Regions from separate parts of the Rhizobium sp. 05N49 genome, predicted to be linked through region 2. Evidence: riboswitches for the same ligand, from Rfam matches in the RefSeq annotation. Region 2 holds a riboswitch; the other holds the start of a gene.

Region 1 (7,284 bases), on a different contig from region 2:
CTACAAGCGAATGCAAGCCCGCAGCCTCAAGCGCGGCTTCGATGGCCGTCCTATCAAAGGCCTCGGGTTTTCCCGGGAAAGCGATTGCCTCGCGCAGCGTGCCGCCCGGTACATAGGCAACCTGGGGGATGAACAGAATGTCGTCAATCGGGGGCAGGCCGATCGTGCCCTTGCCGCAGGGCCAAAGGCCTGCCATGGCCTGGAAGAGCAGGCGGCGGTTCACGCTGTGATCGCCGTTGATCATGACCTTTTCCCCGGCCTTGATCACCACGTCCGTCTCACGCAAGCGGAAGCCGCCGCAATCATCGATCTCCTCGCCAAGCTTGGCGACGATGACGATATCCTTCAGAGTCAACGTATCAGGTGCGGTTTTCTCATAGACGATGGAATCCTTCAAATCGAAGCCATCATCCATCTCCTGAAGCGCCTGGCGGAAGTCGGTGACACGCATCAATGTCGCGCGCCATTCGGCGATCGGGCCGAAATTCGCTACATACCAGCGCAACGCGGTATTGACCTGGTTGAACGCGCCGACCGACATCATCAGCTGCCCGAAGGTCAGGCCGCCGGAAAAATAAGCGGGCGCGGCGACGATGATCGGAATGACGATGACCAGCCAGCCATAGCCTGCCGAAACCCAGGTCAGGTTGGTATTGGCCATGGCGAGCCGCTTGATGACCGCGAGAACGTTGCTGATATCGTTGTTGATCCGCTTGCGCTCGTTCTCTTCGCCGCGCGCTACTGTGATCGCCGGCATGTTTTCGTTGGCATGCATCAGCGCAAAGCGCAGCTCGGCTTCCTTGGAAAACCGGTCGGCATTGAGCTTGACGAGCTTGCGGCCGACGACCTGGCTCAATACCGAGGCCGATGCAGCATAAAAGATTGCCGCCCAGACCATATAGCCGGGGATGGTGAAGTTGTAGCCGCTGATCCGGAAGATGAAGCCGCTCGAAAGCTCCCACAACACGCCGATGAAGCTGACGAGCAGAATGGTCGACTGCAGGAGGCCAAGGGCGAGGTTGGTCGTGCTTTCAGCGAGATTGCGAGAATCTTCGTGCAGGCGCTGGTCGGGATTAACGCCGAGGATGCCGATGGTGGAGAGTTTGAGGGCACGCTTGCGCTCCAGCCACTGATCGACGAGATCTCGCGAAAGACCTTCGCGCATGTAAAGGGCCGTCATCTGGTTCAGCCATGCCTGCAGCACGTTGAGCAGCAGCAGCGCACCGGCAATCATCGCGAAGACTTCGAGCTGGCGGAAAAACTCGCCAAGATCACGACGCTCGAGGGAATCGTAGAAAGGGGCGTTCCATTCGTTGAGGATCACCTGTCCATAGGCGGTCGCCAGGATGATGACCACCAGCAGGATCGCAAGCGCGACGACCTTGCCGCGGACCTGCGAATTCCAGAATGCGGAGAACATTACTCCGAGCCGATATGTCAGGCTGAGATCGTATCCCACCCGGTCCTGATTCTGGATGCCCTTCCCCCCTTTGACGTCAGTTTTCATTATTTTTTCCAAAATCGCCCATCACACCATTAATACCATGGGGGCGTTACTGGTCCATCAACAGATTCCACCACCCATAAAGAAAGCGTGATGGATTGGACAGTTGTTCTTATTGACAGTTGATTCGCGGGCGCACTGGCGTTAATTATGATGTCTCGTGGTGATTTGGCCGGCCGGCTTGCAGCCACGTTAAATAAGTCGCTAAAGGGCCGCGTGCGGACCGGTAGCGATTCTTTCGCCGCCGGTTTTTTATTTTGATCGAGTTGACCGCAATGCCCATCAAGATCCCCGATACGTTGCCAGCCTTCGAAACCCTCGTCAACGAGGGCGTGAGGGTGATGACCGAAACGGTGGCGATCCGTCAGGATATCCGCCCGCTGCAGATCGGGCTGCTCAACCTCATGCCGAACAAGATCAAGACAGAAGTGCAGATGGCGCGCCTCGTCGGCGCTTCGCCGCTGCAGGTGGAATTCTCGCTGATCCGCGTCGGCAACCACAAGGCCAAGAATACGTCTGAAGAACATCTGCTCGCCTTCTACCAGACCTGGGAGGAAGTGAAGCACCGCAAGTTTGACGGCTTCATCATCACGGGCGCGCCAATCGAGACGCTGCCTTACGAGGACGTTACCTATTGGAAGGAAATGCAGCAGATTTTCGACTGGACGCAGACAAATGTCCACTCGACCATGAATGTCTGCTGGGGCGCGATGGCGGGGATCTATCATTTCCACGGCGTGCCGAAGTATGAACTGAAGGAAAAGGCCTTCGGCGTTTACCGCCACCGCAATCTCAAGCCGTCTTCCGTTTATCTCAACGGTTTCTCCGACAATTTCGAGGTTCCGGTGTCGCGCTGGACCGAGGTGCGCCGGGCCGACATCGAGAAGATCGACGGCCTCGAGATCCTGATGGAATCGAGTGAGATGGGTGTCTGTCTCGTGCACGAGCCGAAGGGTCGCCGGCTTTATATTTTCAATCACGTCGAGTATGATTCCACGTCTCTCTCGGACGAATATTTCCGCGACGTGAATGCCGGCGTGCCGATCAAAATGCCGCACAACTATTTCCCGCATAACGATCCGGCGATCGCGCCGCAGAACCGCTGGCGCAGCCATGCGCATCTGCTTTTCGGCAACTGGATCAACGAGATCTACCAGACGACATCCTACGATATCGAAGAGATCGGCTCGGACATCTGAGCGTCACCAGTCAGGTTTAGAAATGACGCCGTCGCATTTCTGCGGCGGCGTTTTGTTTTCCGGCCCTGCCCGGTTGCGGTTTGCGGCGAATGGGGGCYGGTTCCGGTTCCTGAATCCTAGGGATGGAGTGAGCGTCGATCATGGCGGACAAATTGGAACGGGAAGTTTTCGGACAGACGAAGGACGGAGAGACCGTCCATCGTGTCGTCATCCGCGGCGGCGGACTGACGGTCAAGGTATTGAGCTGGGGCGCGGTCATCCAGGATGCGCGGCTGGAGGGTCATGACGCACCGCTCGTGCTCGGCTTCGAGGATTTCGAAGGCTATCTTGCTCATTCGCCCTTCTTCGGCGCGACGCCGGGACGCTGTGCAAACCGTATCGGCGACGGAAAGTTTTCGCTCGACGGCAAGAACTACCAGCTCGAACTGAACGAGAAGGGCGTTACGCATCTTCACGGCGGCAGCAACAATATCGGTACACTTGTCTGGACGATCGTCGAGCACGAGAGCGACCGTGTCGTGCTGAAGATCGTCGATCCTGATGGTCGCGCCGGTTATCCCGGCAACTGCACGATCCAGGCGACCTATCGCGTGCATGGCAACGGCGAGCTTTCTGTCAACTACGAGACGGTGACGGATAAGCCGACGATCGCCAATGTCTGCCAGCACTCCTATTTCAATCTCGACGGCCGGGACGATGCACTGGCGCATGACATCATGATCGCCGCCGACCACTACCTGCCGACCAACGAGAAGCAGATACCGACCGGCGAGATCCGCTCCGTCGAGGGCACCGCGTTCGACTTCCGGGTGATGGCGCCGATGAAGCGTTTCGACGGTCAGGAGCAGGCGCTCTATGACCATAATTTCTGCTTCTCGCGCGAGCGCACGGCCAAGCGCTCGGTCGTGCTTGCCCGCAGCCTGCACTCCGGCGTCTCGCTGGAGGTGCGCACGACCGAGCCGGGCGTACAGTTCTATGCCGGTTTCAAACTCGGTGTGCCGGTGCCTGGTCTTGGCGGCCGCAAATATGGTCCTTTCGCCGGCTTTTGCCTCGAGACGCAGATCTGGCCTGACGCCATCAACCATGCGGGCTTTCCGAACGCGGTTCTGCGTCCCGGTGAGGTGCTGCGGCAGGAAACGGACTACATCTTCACGAAGAGCTGAGCTCAGCCTTCCGGCCTAGATCAATGAAACCCTCGCGGTGTCTCGCGAGGGTTTTTCTTTTTCGGCGGAATGAATCTGCTTGCCGATTGGTTCTAAATAGGTTCTATTGTGTGTCCATGGATAGAACCAGTCTGATAGCGGAACTGAATGGCCGTGGGCTGCGCGACGAGGCGGCGACTGGACCGCTTTACAAGCGGCTGGCACAGGCGCTCACCGGTCTCATCCAGGAAGGTCTGCTGAAACCCGGAACAGCGCTGCCCGGCGAACGCGACCTGGCGGAAGCCCTGAAGCTTGGCCGGGTGACGGTTCGGACAGCCTATCGCGACCTCATGACATCGGGCGCGCTGGAATCGCGCCATGGCAGCGGCACTTTCGTTTCCAGCAGGGTGGAGCGCATGGAGCAGTCGTTGTGGCGGCTTTCCTCCTTCTCCGCGGACATGCGCTCGCGCGGGCGCTCGCCGGCGGCGAAGATCCTGTCGCGCACCATCAACAATCCCTCCCCGGAAGAATCCTTCCTGCTTGGTCTCGGTGTGGATGAGCCGGTTTTGCGGCTCGATCGCCTTCGTCTGGCCGACGGGCTGCCGCTTGCGATCGAACGCGCCGTCGTGCCGGTCAAATTTCTCGCCGAGGATGCCGGCGGCGAAGGCTCGCTCTATGATGCGCTTGCCCAGAGCGGCCACAAGCCGGTGCGCGCCATGCAGCGCCTGACCGCCGTCACGCTCGATCCTTCATCGGCGGCTATTCTTGCCGTGAAGGCCGGTGCGCCGGCGCTTCTGATCGAACGCGTTTCACGCCTGGAAGACCAGCGTGTCGTCGAATACACCCGCTCGCACTATCGTGGCGACGCCTATGACTTCGTTGCCGAATTGAGAATTGGAGATGACCTATGAGTGAGAACCAGTCGCTGATGCTGCAGGAAGCGGGCCAGTCGCCCGAGGTGGTCGCCACCCTGCTCGAAAAGGAAAAGCCGGCCTTCGCCGAAATCGCCCGGCTGTTCTCGTCCGCTCGCCCGAGCGTCGTGACGACGGCGGCGCGCGGTTCTTCCGACCATGCCGCGACCTTCTTCAAATATCTGTTCGAGATTACTTGCGGCGTGCCGGTCGCCTCGATCGGCCCGTCTATCGCCTCTGTTTATAACGCGCCCCTGCATCTGAAGGGCGGCATCCATTTCACCGTCTCACAGTCGGGCGCGAGCCCTGACATCGTGGCGCTGCAGGATGCGGCCAAGAAGGGCGGCGCAACGACGATTGCCGTGGTCAACGTCACGGACAGCCCCCTTGCGAACCAGGCCGATATCGTGCTCGGCCTCAATGCCGGCGCCGAAAAGAGCGTTGCAGCGACCAAGTCCTTCATTGCATCTGTCGCAGCCCTCACCGGCGTGACGGCTGCGATCGGCAGCAAGGCCGATCTGCAGGCGGCGCTCGAAAAACTGCCGGCCGCACTCGCTGCGACATCGGGCATCGATACGGCTGCTGCCGAGGACGTTCTGTTCAACGCCGCCTCGCTCTATACCGGCGGCCGCGGCACGGCTTTCGCCGTTGCTCTCGAAGCTGCGCTGAAGGCCAAGGAGACAGCCGGCCTTCATGCCGAAGCCTTCTCTCTTGCGGAACTGATGCACGGGCCGATGCGCCTGGTGCAGCCGGGCTTCCCGATCGTCGGCTTCGTGCCTGAAGATGCGGCCTTCGACAACAACGTGAAGGCCCTCGATCGGCTGCAGAAGCTCGGCGCTACCACCGTGCCCTTCTCGACGAAGCCTCTTGCCGGCGTTAATCTGCAGGTTCCGACGACCGGCAACGGTCTCGTTGATCCCCTGGTTTCGCTGCTCGTCTATTACCGTCTGATCGAGTCCGTCACGCGTCGCAAGGGTTTCGACCCCGACAAGCCGGCAAACCTGCTCAAGGTGACGGAGACCGTCTGATGCCCCACAAGATCTTCACCGGCGCTCGTATCTTCGATGGCGAACGCTTCCATGACGAGCGGGCGCTGATCGTCAAGGACGGACGCGTCGAGGCGATCGTCGGCCTGAATGATCTGCCCGAGGGCGATGTCGTGACATTGGCAGGCGGCGTGCTATCTGCCGGTTTCATCGATGCGCAAGTCAATGGCGGCGGCGGCCGTATGCTGAACGACGAGCCGTCGCCGAACTCGATGTACATGATTGCCGACGGACATCGGCCGTATGGAACGACGGCGCTGTTGCCGACGCTGATTACCGATACGGCAGAAGCGACGGCTGCCGCGATCGCGGCGGCAAAGGTAGCGGTGAAGACGAACCGGGGCGTTGCCGGCCTGCATCTCGAAGGTCCGCATCTGGCGCCGGCGCGCAAGGGTGCGCATCTCGCCGAGCTGATGCGTCCGGTCGAAGACAGGGATGTCAAATCCTTCATCGCCGCGCGCGAGGAAATCGGCACGCTGCTCGTCACCATGGCCGCGGAGCAGGTGACGGTTTCCCAGGTGCGCGAACTCAGCGAAGCCGGGGTCATCGTCAGCATCGGCCATTCCGACAGCACGAGTGAGGCAGCCGAAGCGCGTTTCGATGCGGGCGCACGTGGTGTCACGCATCTTTTCAACGCCATGAGCCAGCTGGCGCACCGCGCGCCGGGTCTTGTTGGTGCCGCGATCGATCATCCGTCCGTCTGGTGCGGCATCATTGCCGATGGACATCACGTCGATCCGAAGGCGTTGCGAACGGCACTGCGTGCCAAGCGCGGCGAAGGCAAGCTTTTCTTTGTGACTGATGCCATGTCGCTGGTCGGTTCCGAGATGGATACGTTCACGCTGAACGGCCGTACCGTGCGGCGCGAAAGGGGCGGTTTCTGCTCCAAACTCGTGCTGTCGGACGGCACGCTGGCGGGTTCGGATGTCGATATGGCTTCGACGATCCGTTACGGCGTCACCTATCTGGAGCTGACGCTTGCCGAAGCACTGAGGATGGCGACGCTGTATCCGGCGCGTTTCCTGAAGCTTGCCGATCGTGGTCAGCTCTCGCCGGGCGCGCGCGCCGATCTCGTGCATTTCACCGATGCGATAGAAGTGACGGCAACCTGGCTCAACGGCGAAATGGCGTGAAGGAGAGTGGCCGATGACTGACATTACGGACGCCTATTTCACCAATCTCATCGGCCGGCTTGAGGAGCTGAAGCGGGCGCTTGCCGCGCCGATGGCGCAGGCTGCCGCTGTAATCTTTGAGGCGGCCCGTGGCGACAAGCGCGTCTATGTCTTCGGCACCGGCCATTCGCATATGCTGGCGGAAGAGGTGCATTATCGGGCTGGCGGGCTCGCCTTCACGGTGCCGGTTCTCGTCGGCTCGGCCATGCTGCATGAGGGGGCGGTCATCAGCTCGGTCTATGAGCGCACGCAGGGCCTGGTGCGGCCGATGCTGGAGCGCTACGGCATGCAGCCGGGCGATGTCATCATC
Region 2 (7,284 bases):
GCGAGCATCCGGCGAACGGCCAGTCAACCAATCGATCATCGCGCGTTGTTCGGCATCGTAACTTTCAAACCTGTCGGTCATCGCTCTCCTCTGACTGCCGCCTCATCTATCTTCAAAGCGTATCCCGGCAATCAGCCGTCAAATGCTCAAGCTGGCCATATAAATTGGAGCATGTGTGATACTTACCTTGGCGGGATTGCCGGCGCGATAAGTCGCCATTTGCCTGCCCTCAGGATGACAGTGGAGGCTACCTGATAGTCGTCTAGCGCCACGGACAAGGAATTGGGCGCTGGCAGACTCTGTAAAATTCCGCTGTGAAGGTCGCTGGAGCGGGTGAAGGGAATCGAACCCTCGTATTCAGCTTGGGAAGCTGCTGCTCTGCCATTGAGCTACACCCGCCTGATGACTTGAGACTTCCAACAGATGGCGGTCGCTGTCAAGTCGCGGCGTCACCGCATATCAGATGCGGAAATGCTTCGAGAGCTTCAAGCCCTGGGCCTGATAGTTGGAGCCAAGACCTGAGCCATAGAGGCTCGAGGGCTGTTCCTGCATGTGTTCGTAGATCAGGCGGCCGACGATCTGGCCGTCTTCGAGGATGAACGGAACTTCGTGGCTGCGCACTTCGAGCACCGCGCGGCTGCCGCGACCGCCTGCCGGAGCATGGCCGAAACCGGGGTCGAAGAAGCCGGCATAGTGGACCCGGAATTCGCCGACGAGTGGGTCGAAGGGCGTCATTTCCGCCGCGTAGTGCGGGGGAACGTGTACGGCCTCGCGCGAGACCAGGATATAGAACTCGTCAGGGTCGAGGATCAGTTCGTTGCGGCCGCGGCTGTAGAGCGGTTCCCAGAAATCATAGATATCGTGCTGGGCCTTCTTGTCGACATCGACGACGGCGGTGTGATGCTTGCCGCGGTAGCCGATCAGGCCGTCCTTGTCGCCCGTCAGGTCGATCGACAACGCGATGCCGCCGCCGGAAATGTTCGGCTGCTTGGCTGCGACCAGCGTTTCCGTCTCGTGCAGTTTCAGAAGATCCGGCTCACCGAGTACCGATTGGCCGACGCGGAAGCGGATCTGCGAGAGACGCGAGCCGCGGCGCACGACGATCGGGAAGGTGCGCGGGCTGATTTCGAGATAGAGCGGCCCGGAATAGCCTGATGGGATCTTGTCGAATTCCTGCGCGTAATCGGTGATGACACGCGTGAAGATATCAAGGCGACCGGTCGAGCTTTTCGGATTGGCCGAGGCAGACATATTGGCCGGCAGATCGAGATGTTCCATCAGCGGCACGATATAGACGCAGCCGGTTTCCAGTACCGCGCCCTCGCCGAGGTCGATGACGTGCAGGCTCAGCCGATCGAGCTTGTCGGAAACGAGATGGGACGGGCCAGGCATGAAGCTGGCGCGCACCCGGAAAGCCTTGGCGCCCAGCCGCAGATCCAAGCTTGCCGGCTGGATCTGGTCGCGATCCAGCTCGCGTTCGCTTTGAAGGCGCCCGGTTTCAAACAGCGCGGCAATTGCGCGGTCAGCCAAAATTCCAGTTTCGCGAGCCATCATGCTCCATCCATATACTCGCGGAGACAAAACCAAAGTCGGGGAATTGACGCAAGCTTAGAACGGCAGTATTGCAAATTTATCCCGTGGTGATTTGGCCGGTCGGCTTGCAGCCACGTTAAACAAGTGGCTAAAAAGACCGGGTTGAAAACCGGTCTGCATTTGCGGCCGGTTTTTTTGTTGTTTGAAAGTGGTGATGGCATGAGCAAGACCTGGCGCCCAGCAACCCAACTCGTCCACGGCGGAACGCTCCGTTCGCAGTATGGCGAGACTTCAGAGGCAATCTATCTCACGCAGGGTTTCGTCTACGATACGTCCGAAGCAGCCGAAGCGCGCTTCAAGGGCGAGACGGACGGTTTCATCTATGCGCGATACGGCAGCCCCACCAATGACATGTTCGAAAAGCGCATGTGCATGCTGGAAGGCGCTGAAGACGCCCGCGCCACCGCTTCCGGCATGGCCGCTGTTACTGCTGCCATCCTCTGCCAGCTGAAGGCCGGCGATCATATCGTTGCTGCGCGCGCCCTCTTCGGCTCCTGCCGCTGGGTAGTTGAGACGCTTGCGCCGAAATACGGGATCGACTGCACGCTGATCGACGGTCGCGACCTCGAAAACTGGGAAAAGGCTATTACCCCAAAGACCAAGGTCTTCTTCCTGGAAAGCCCGACCAATCCGACGCTGGAGGTTGTCGACATCGCAGGTGTCGCCAAGCTCGCCAACCAGATCGGCGCAAAGGTCGTGGTCGACAACGTGTTTGCAACGCCGCTCTTCCAGAAGCCGCTGGAGCTCGGTGCCCATATCGTCGTCTATTCGGCGACCAAGCATATTGACGGCCAGGGCCGCTGCCTCGGCGGCGTCGTTCTCTCCGACAAGGAATGGATCGACGAGAACCTGCACGACTATTTCCGCCATACCGGCCCGGCCATGTCGCCCTTCAATGCGTGGACACTCCTGAAGGGCATCGAGACGCTGCCGCTCCGCGTCAAGCAGCAGACGCAGAATGCGGCTGATATCGCCGATTTCCTCGCCGATCAGGGCAAGGTCGCCAAGGTCATCTATCCCGGCCGCAAGGACCATCCGCAGGCCGATATCATCGCCAAGCAGATGTCGGGCGGCTCGACACTCGTCTGCTTCGAACTGAAGGACGGCAAGGAGGCGGCCTTCGCGCTGCAGAATGCGCTTGAGATCGTGAAAATCTCCAACAATCTCGGCGACTCCAAGAGCCTGATCACCCACCCGGCAACGACCACGCACAAGAACCTGACGGATGAGGCTCGCGCCGAACTCGGCATCTCGCCGGGCACGGTACGCCTGTCGGCCGGTATCGAAGATACGGACGATCTCATCGAGGATTTCGCTCGCGCTCTGGCCAAGGTTTCGGCCTGACATCAAGGCACGGCCGCCGGCAAACGCCGCGGCCGTCGCATTTGCCTTGAAATTAACACTGAGAGTTAGGCTTAATGAACGAAAGGCGGCCCAACTGAAGGTAGTGAGGCCGCGATCACTGTACCGTTTCTTGACGGAAGAGGCCTCGTATAAGATACGGGTAACGTATCCTGACTAAGGTGTAAGGCATGTATCGCGCCCTCACACGAGATATCGAAGTCGTTGTCGAGCCGTTTTATCTGGAGGAGCAATCCGATCCGGAAGACGATCGCTATGTCTGGGGTTATCGCGTGGTGATCAGCAACAACTCCGATATCGCCGTGCGTCTCGTCAACCGCTACTGGAACATTACCGACCAGAACGGGCAGATCGACGAGGTCAGCGGCCCCGGCGTCGTCGGCGAGCAGCCGCGGTTGCAGCCGGGCGATACCTATGAATATTCCTCCGGCTGCCCGCTGGATACGCCATCCGGCCTGATGTTTGGCCACTACCAGATGGAGACGGACGAAGGCGAGATGTTCGATGTCGACATACCCGCCTTCTCGCTCGATTCACCCGGCCTGCTCAGGGTGCTGAACTAAAGCGTAGCCTCGCTATTCGTGACGATGCGTCAATCTTGAGCCTTCAGTCGTCAATCTCTGTTAAAGTTCAAACGGATCCGAGGCGGTCTGAGCATCCGGTTTTGCATCGAATGGATCCTTTGATTGTGGCGGTTTCGACTGTTTGGCCAGGACAGCGTCAACGGCCTTCTGACAGGCGATCATCTCATCAATAGCCTTGACGGAGTTTTTCAGACTAAGGGCGACTATTCGCTTGCCGTTAAAATCGGCGCGAAAACCCAACTTGACGGCAAACTCGCTGACCAAGTTAGTATCTTTAAAATCAATGCGTAGTCCCTTTTCACCGTTAAAGACCACAGCGCTTGCATCGACAGTCCATTTGGAGCGGTCCAGATAGAGTTCGATCGGGTATTGCTTGCCTTCCTCCAACGATTTCCAATTGTCATTGACCATCAGAATATAAAAGGGATGGTCCTTATCGAGGAAATTGAAGCCAAGACGGAAAAGTGTACGATCCTCAAAGGCCGTCGCAACAAAGCAGGCGCTGCCCAAAGTCAGGTCGGCAGCCACCGTCCAGCCGCCGACTTCTTTCCATAGCATTGTCTCGTCACTGGCGAAGCTCGTTTGCGGCACCGCAGCTATCAGCGCGAGAAGCAAACACAACAGCTTCATTGGCACCCATCCCGTTTTCATAGCCCAACCAATGAAACGCATAGACACACAGTGACTACCGAAAGTCGAGTCACTGTGCTGTACCCTCGCCTGTTTATTGCTTCTCGTCTCTTCTAGTCAGGAAGACTAGATAAGCTGAGGCGTCAGTTCCTGCACCGGGAAGCGATAGGTCGTGGAGCAGAATTCGCAGGTCACCGCGATCTCGCCGTTTTCCTGGCTCGCCTCGATTTCCTCCGCGCTGAATCCCTTCAGCACGCCGCCGATCTTTTCGCGCGAACAGCTGCAACGATCGAAGACCGCCCGCGGATCGTAGACACGCACGCCGCGTTCGTGGAAGAGGCGGAAGAGCAGGCGTTCCGTGCCGACCTGCGGATCGGTCAGTTCGTCAGCATCGACCGTTTCAACGAGCGAGCGGGCCTCCGTCCAGGCATCATCCTCAACATGGGCGCGCGTAGCCGTGTCGCCATCGCCGCCATGAAGATCGGGCTGGCGCATACGCTCCGGCGCTTCCGGCAGGAACTGGGCGACGAGGCCCCCTGCCCGCCAGCGGTGACGCGGCTTGCCGTTCTCGTCGCGGTCGAAGAGTTCGGCAGCGGCAAGGCGCACACGTGTCGGGATCTGTTCCGACTGGCGGAAATAGACACCGGCTATGTCTTCCAGCGAGGTACCGTCAAGCGCGACGATGCCCTGATAGGGCTGGCTGAACTTGCCCTGGTCGATGGTGAAGGCGAGCACGCCCTTGCCGAGCAGCTGTTCCGGCTCCGTTTCGCCTGCTGCAATCGCCTTGTCGAGCAAGGCCTGATCGAAGCGGGCGTAGGCCCGGACATTTTCCGGCGTGGAGAAATCGGCGACCAGTAGATCGACGGGACCGTCGCTTTTGGTCTGGACCGTGAATTTGCCCTCGAACTTCAGCGAGGTGCCGAGCAGCACGGTGAGCACCACCACTTCCGCCAGAAGGCGGGCGACGGGCATGGGATAGTGATGGCGCTCGAGGATCGAATCCAGCATCGGGCCGAGCTGGACGGCGCGACCGCGCACATCCAGCCCTTCCACCTGGAAGGGGACGACATGATCATCGCCGGCGAAATCGAACTCGCCGAGGGCGGCGGCAGCTTCTGCCATGGCTTTCACTCCTGTTCTGTCAGAGCAGCCGGCTAGCGCACCGGCTGCTTGCGCAGCCGCGAGTTTTGGACTCGCGACATCCGATTATGGTTCAGATCGCGCCCAGGCACCAAGCAAGAATCGACTTCTGCGCATGAAGACGGTTTTCCGCCTCATCGAAGACCACGGACTGCGGGCCATCGATCACCTCATCCGTCACCTCCTCGCCGCGGTGGGCGGGAAGGCAATGCATGAACAATGCATCTTTGCCGGCCTGCGCCATCAAATGCGCATTGACCTGATAAGGCTGGAAGACATTGTGACCACGGGCCCGATGTTCCTGATTCATGGAGACCCAGGTATCGGTCACCACACAATCGACGCCGGCGACCGCACGGTCAGCATCATGGTAAAGCATGATTTCGGCGCCCTCATTGCGGGCCCAGTTCAGATAGTGATCCTTCGGCTCGGAACCAAGGGGTACCGCCATGTTCATGCGGTAGCCGAAACGGGCAGCCCCTTCCACGAGGGAATGCAGCACGTTGTTGCCGTCGCCGGTCCAGGCGATCGTCTTGCCCTTGATCGGGCCGCGATGCTCTTCGAAGGTCATGATATCAGCCATGATCTGGCAGGGATGGGTGTCATCGGTCAGGGCGTTGATAACGGGCACCGTGGCATGCTCGGCTAGCTCCAGCATCCGGCTGTGCTCGGTCGTACGGATCATGATGGCATCGACATAGCGCGACAGGACCTTGGCCGTGTCGCCGATGGTCTCGGCGCGGCCGAGCTGCATTTCAGTACCCGACAGGAACAGCGTCTCGCCGCCGAGCTGGCGCATGCCGACGTCGAAGGAGACGCGGGTGCGGGTCGACGGTTTCTCGAAGATCATGGCCAGCATCTTGCCGGCGAGCGGCTTGTCGGCGGAACCGGCCTTGAATGCCTGCTTTCGCACCTTGGCATCGTCCATGATGGTTCTGAGGTCGGAAGCGGTGACTGCGGAGAGATCGAGAAAGTGTTTGGGGGAAGCCATTGTTCGTTACCTGCTACGCCCGCCAGCGGGCGGGGCAATGTCCTATCAAGCGGTCTTCTTGACCTTGGCGGCACGGATGCTTTCGGCAGCGCGTTCGAGACGGGAAAGCCCCTCGCGCGCCTCCTCGGCGGTTACGACCAGCGGCGGCAGCAGGCGGATGACATTGTCGCCCGCCGGGATCGCCAGAAGGTGTGCTGCGCGAATTTCCTTCAGCAGTTCCGCCGAGGGGATGGCAGCCTTGACGCCGAGCAGCAGACCTTCGCCCCTGATATCTTCGATCACATCAGGATAACGATCCTTGAGCGAGGCAAGGCCCTGACGGAAGACCAGGGTGACATCGCGCACGTGCTGCAGGAAGCCCTCGGCAAGGATGACATCGAGAACCGCGTTGCCGACGGCCATGGCCAGCGGATTGCCGCCATAGGTGGAACCATGCGTGCCGGCCTTCATGCCGGAGGCTGCTTCTGCGGTCGCGAGGCAGGCGCCGAGCGGGAAGCCGCCGCCGATGCCCTTCGCAACAGCCATGATATCGGGCGTGACACCCGACCATTCATGGGCGAAGAGCTTGCCGGTGCGGCCGACGCCGGTCTGAACTTCATCGAGAATGAGGAGCAGACCATGCTCATCGCAGAGCTGGCGGAGCGCCTTCATGAATTCAGGCGTCACCGGGCGCACGCCACCTTCACCCTGCACGGGTTCGATGAGGATGCCGGCCGTCTTGTCGGTAATCGCGGCACGTACCGCCTCGACATCGCCGAAAGGAACCTGGTCGAAACCGGGGGTCTTGGGGCCGAAACCTTCGAGATATTTTTCCTGGCCGCCGGCTGCGATCGTCGCCAGCGTGCGGCCGTGGAAGGCGCCTTCGAAGGTGATGATATGGAAACGTTCCGGATGACCCTTGGAGAACTGGTAGCGGCGCGCCGTCTTGATGGCGCATTCGAGCGCCTCGGCGCCGGAATTGGTGAAGAACACCTTGTCGGCGAA

The links. Region 2 has a riboswitch for S-adenosylmethionine ahead of AC1DF8_RS06625 (O-succinylhomoserine sulfhydrylase). Riboswitches for the same ligand answer to the same signal wherever they lie in the genome.
Region 1: it holds a riboswitch for S-adenosylmethionine, as region 2 does, so the genes downstream of both, metA (homoserine O-acetyltransferase MetA) here and AC1DF8_RS06625 (O-succinylhomoserine sulfhydrylase) in region 2, are expected to answer to the same signal.

What each region holds. Positions count from the first base shown of each region.
Region 1 is NZ_JBFTME010000003.1:270,520-277,803, reverse strand. It holds gene AC1DF8_RS08615 (ABC transporter ATP-binding protein/permease) at 1-1,507, opposite strand, end outside; SAM riboswitch at 1,655-1,732, shown strand; gene metA (homoserine O-acetyltransferase MetA) at 1,780-2,703, shown strand; gene AC1DF8_RS08605 (aldose epimerase family protein) at 2,844-3,866, shown strand; gene AC1DF8_RS08600 (GntR family transcriptional regulator) at 3,983-4,756, shown strand; gene AC1DF8_RS08595 (SIS domain-containing protein) at 4,753-5,784, shown strand; gene nagA (N-acetylglucosamine-6-phosphate deacetylase) at 5,784-6,935, shown strand; gene AC1DF8_RS08585 (SIS domain-containing protein) at 6,949-7,284, shown strand, end outside.
Region 2 is NZ_JBFTME010000002.1:484,079-491,362, reverse strand. It holds gene AC1DF8_RS06640 (DUF4274 domain-containing protein) at 1-81, opposite strand, end outside; tRNA gene AC1DF8_RS06635 (tRNA-Gly) at 326-399, opposite strand; gene AC1DF8_RS06630 (2'-deoxycytidine 5'-triphosphate deaminase) at 460-1,554, opposite strand; SAM riboswitch at 1,628-1,706, shown strand; gene AC1DF8_RS06625 (O-succinylhomoserine sulfhydrylase) at 1,753-2,937, shown strand; gene apaG (Co2+/Mg2+ efflux protein ApaG) at 3,126-3,518, shown strand; gene AC1DF8_RS06615 (hypothetical protein) at 3,579-4,169, opposite strand; gene AC1DF8_RS06610 (Hsp33 family molecular chaperone) at 4,296-5,291, opposite strand; gene argF (ornithine carbamoyltransferase) at 5,383-6,300, opposite strand; gene AC1DF8_RS06600 (acetylornithine transaminase) at 6,346-7,284, opposite strand, start outside.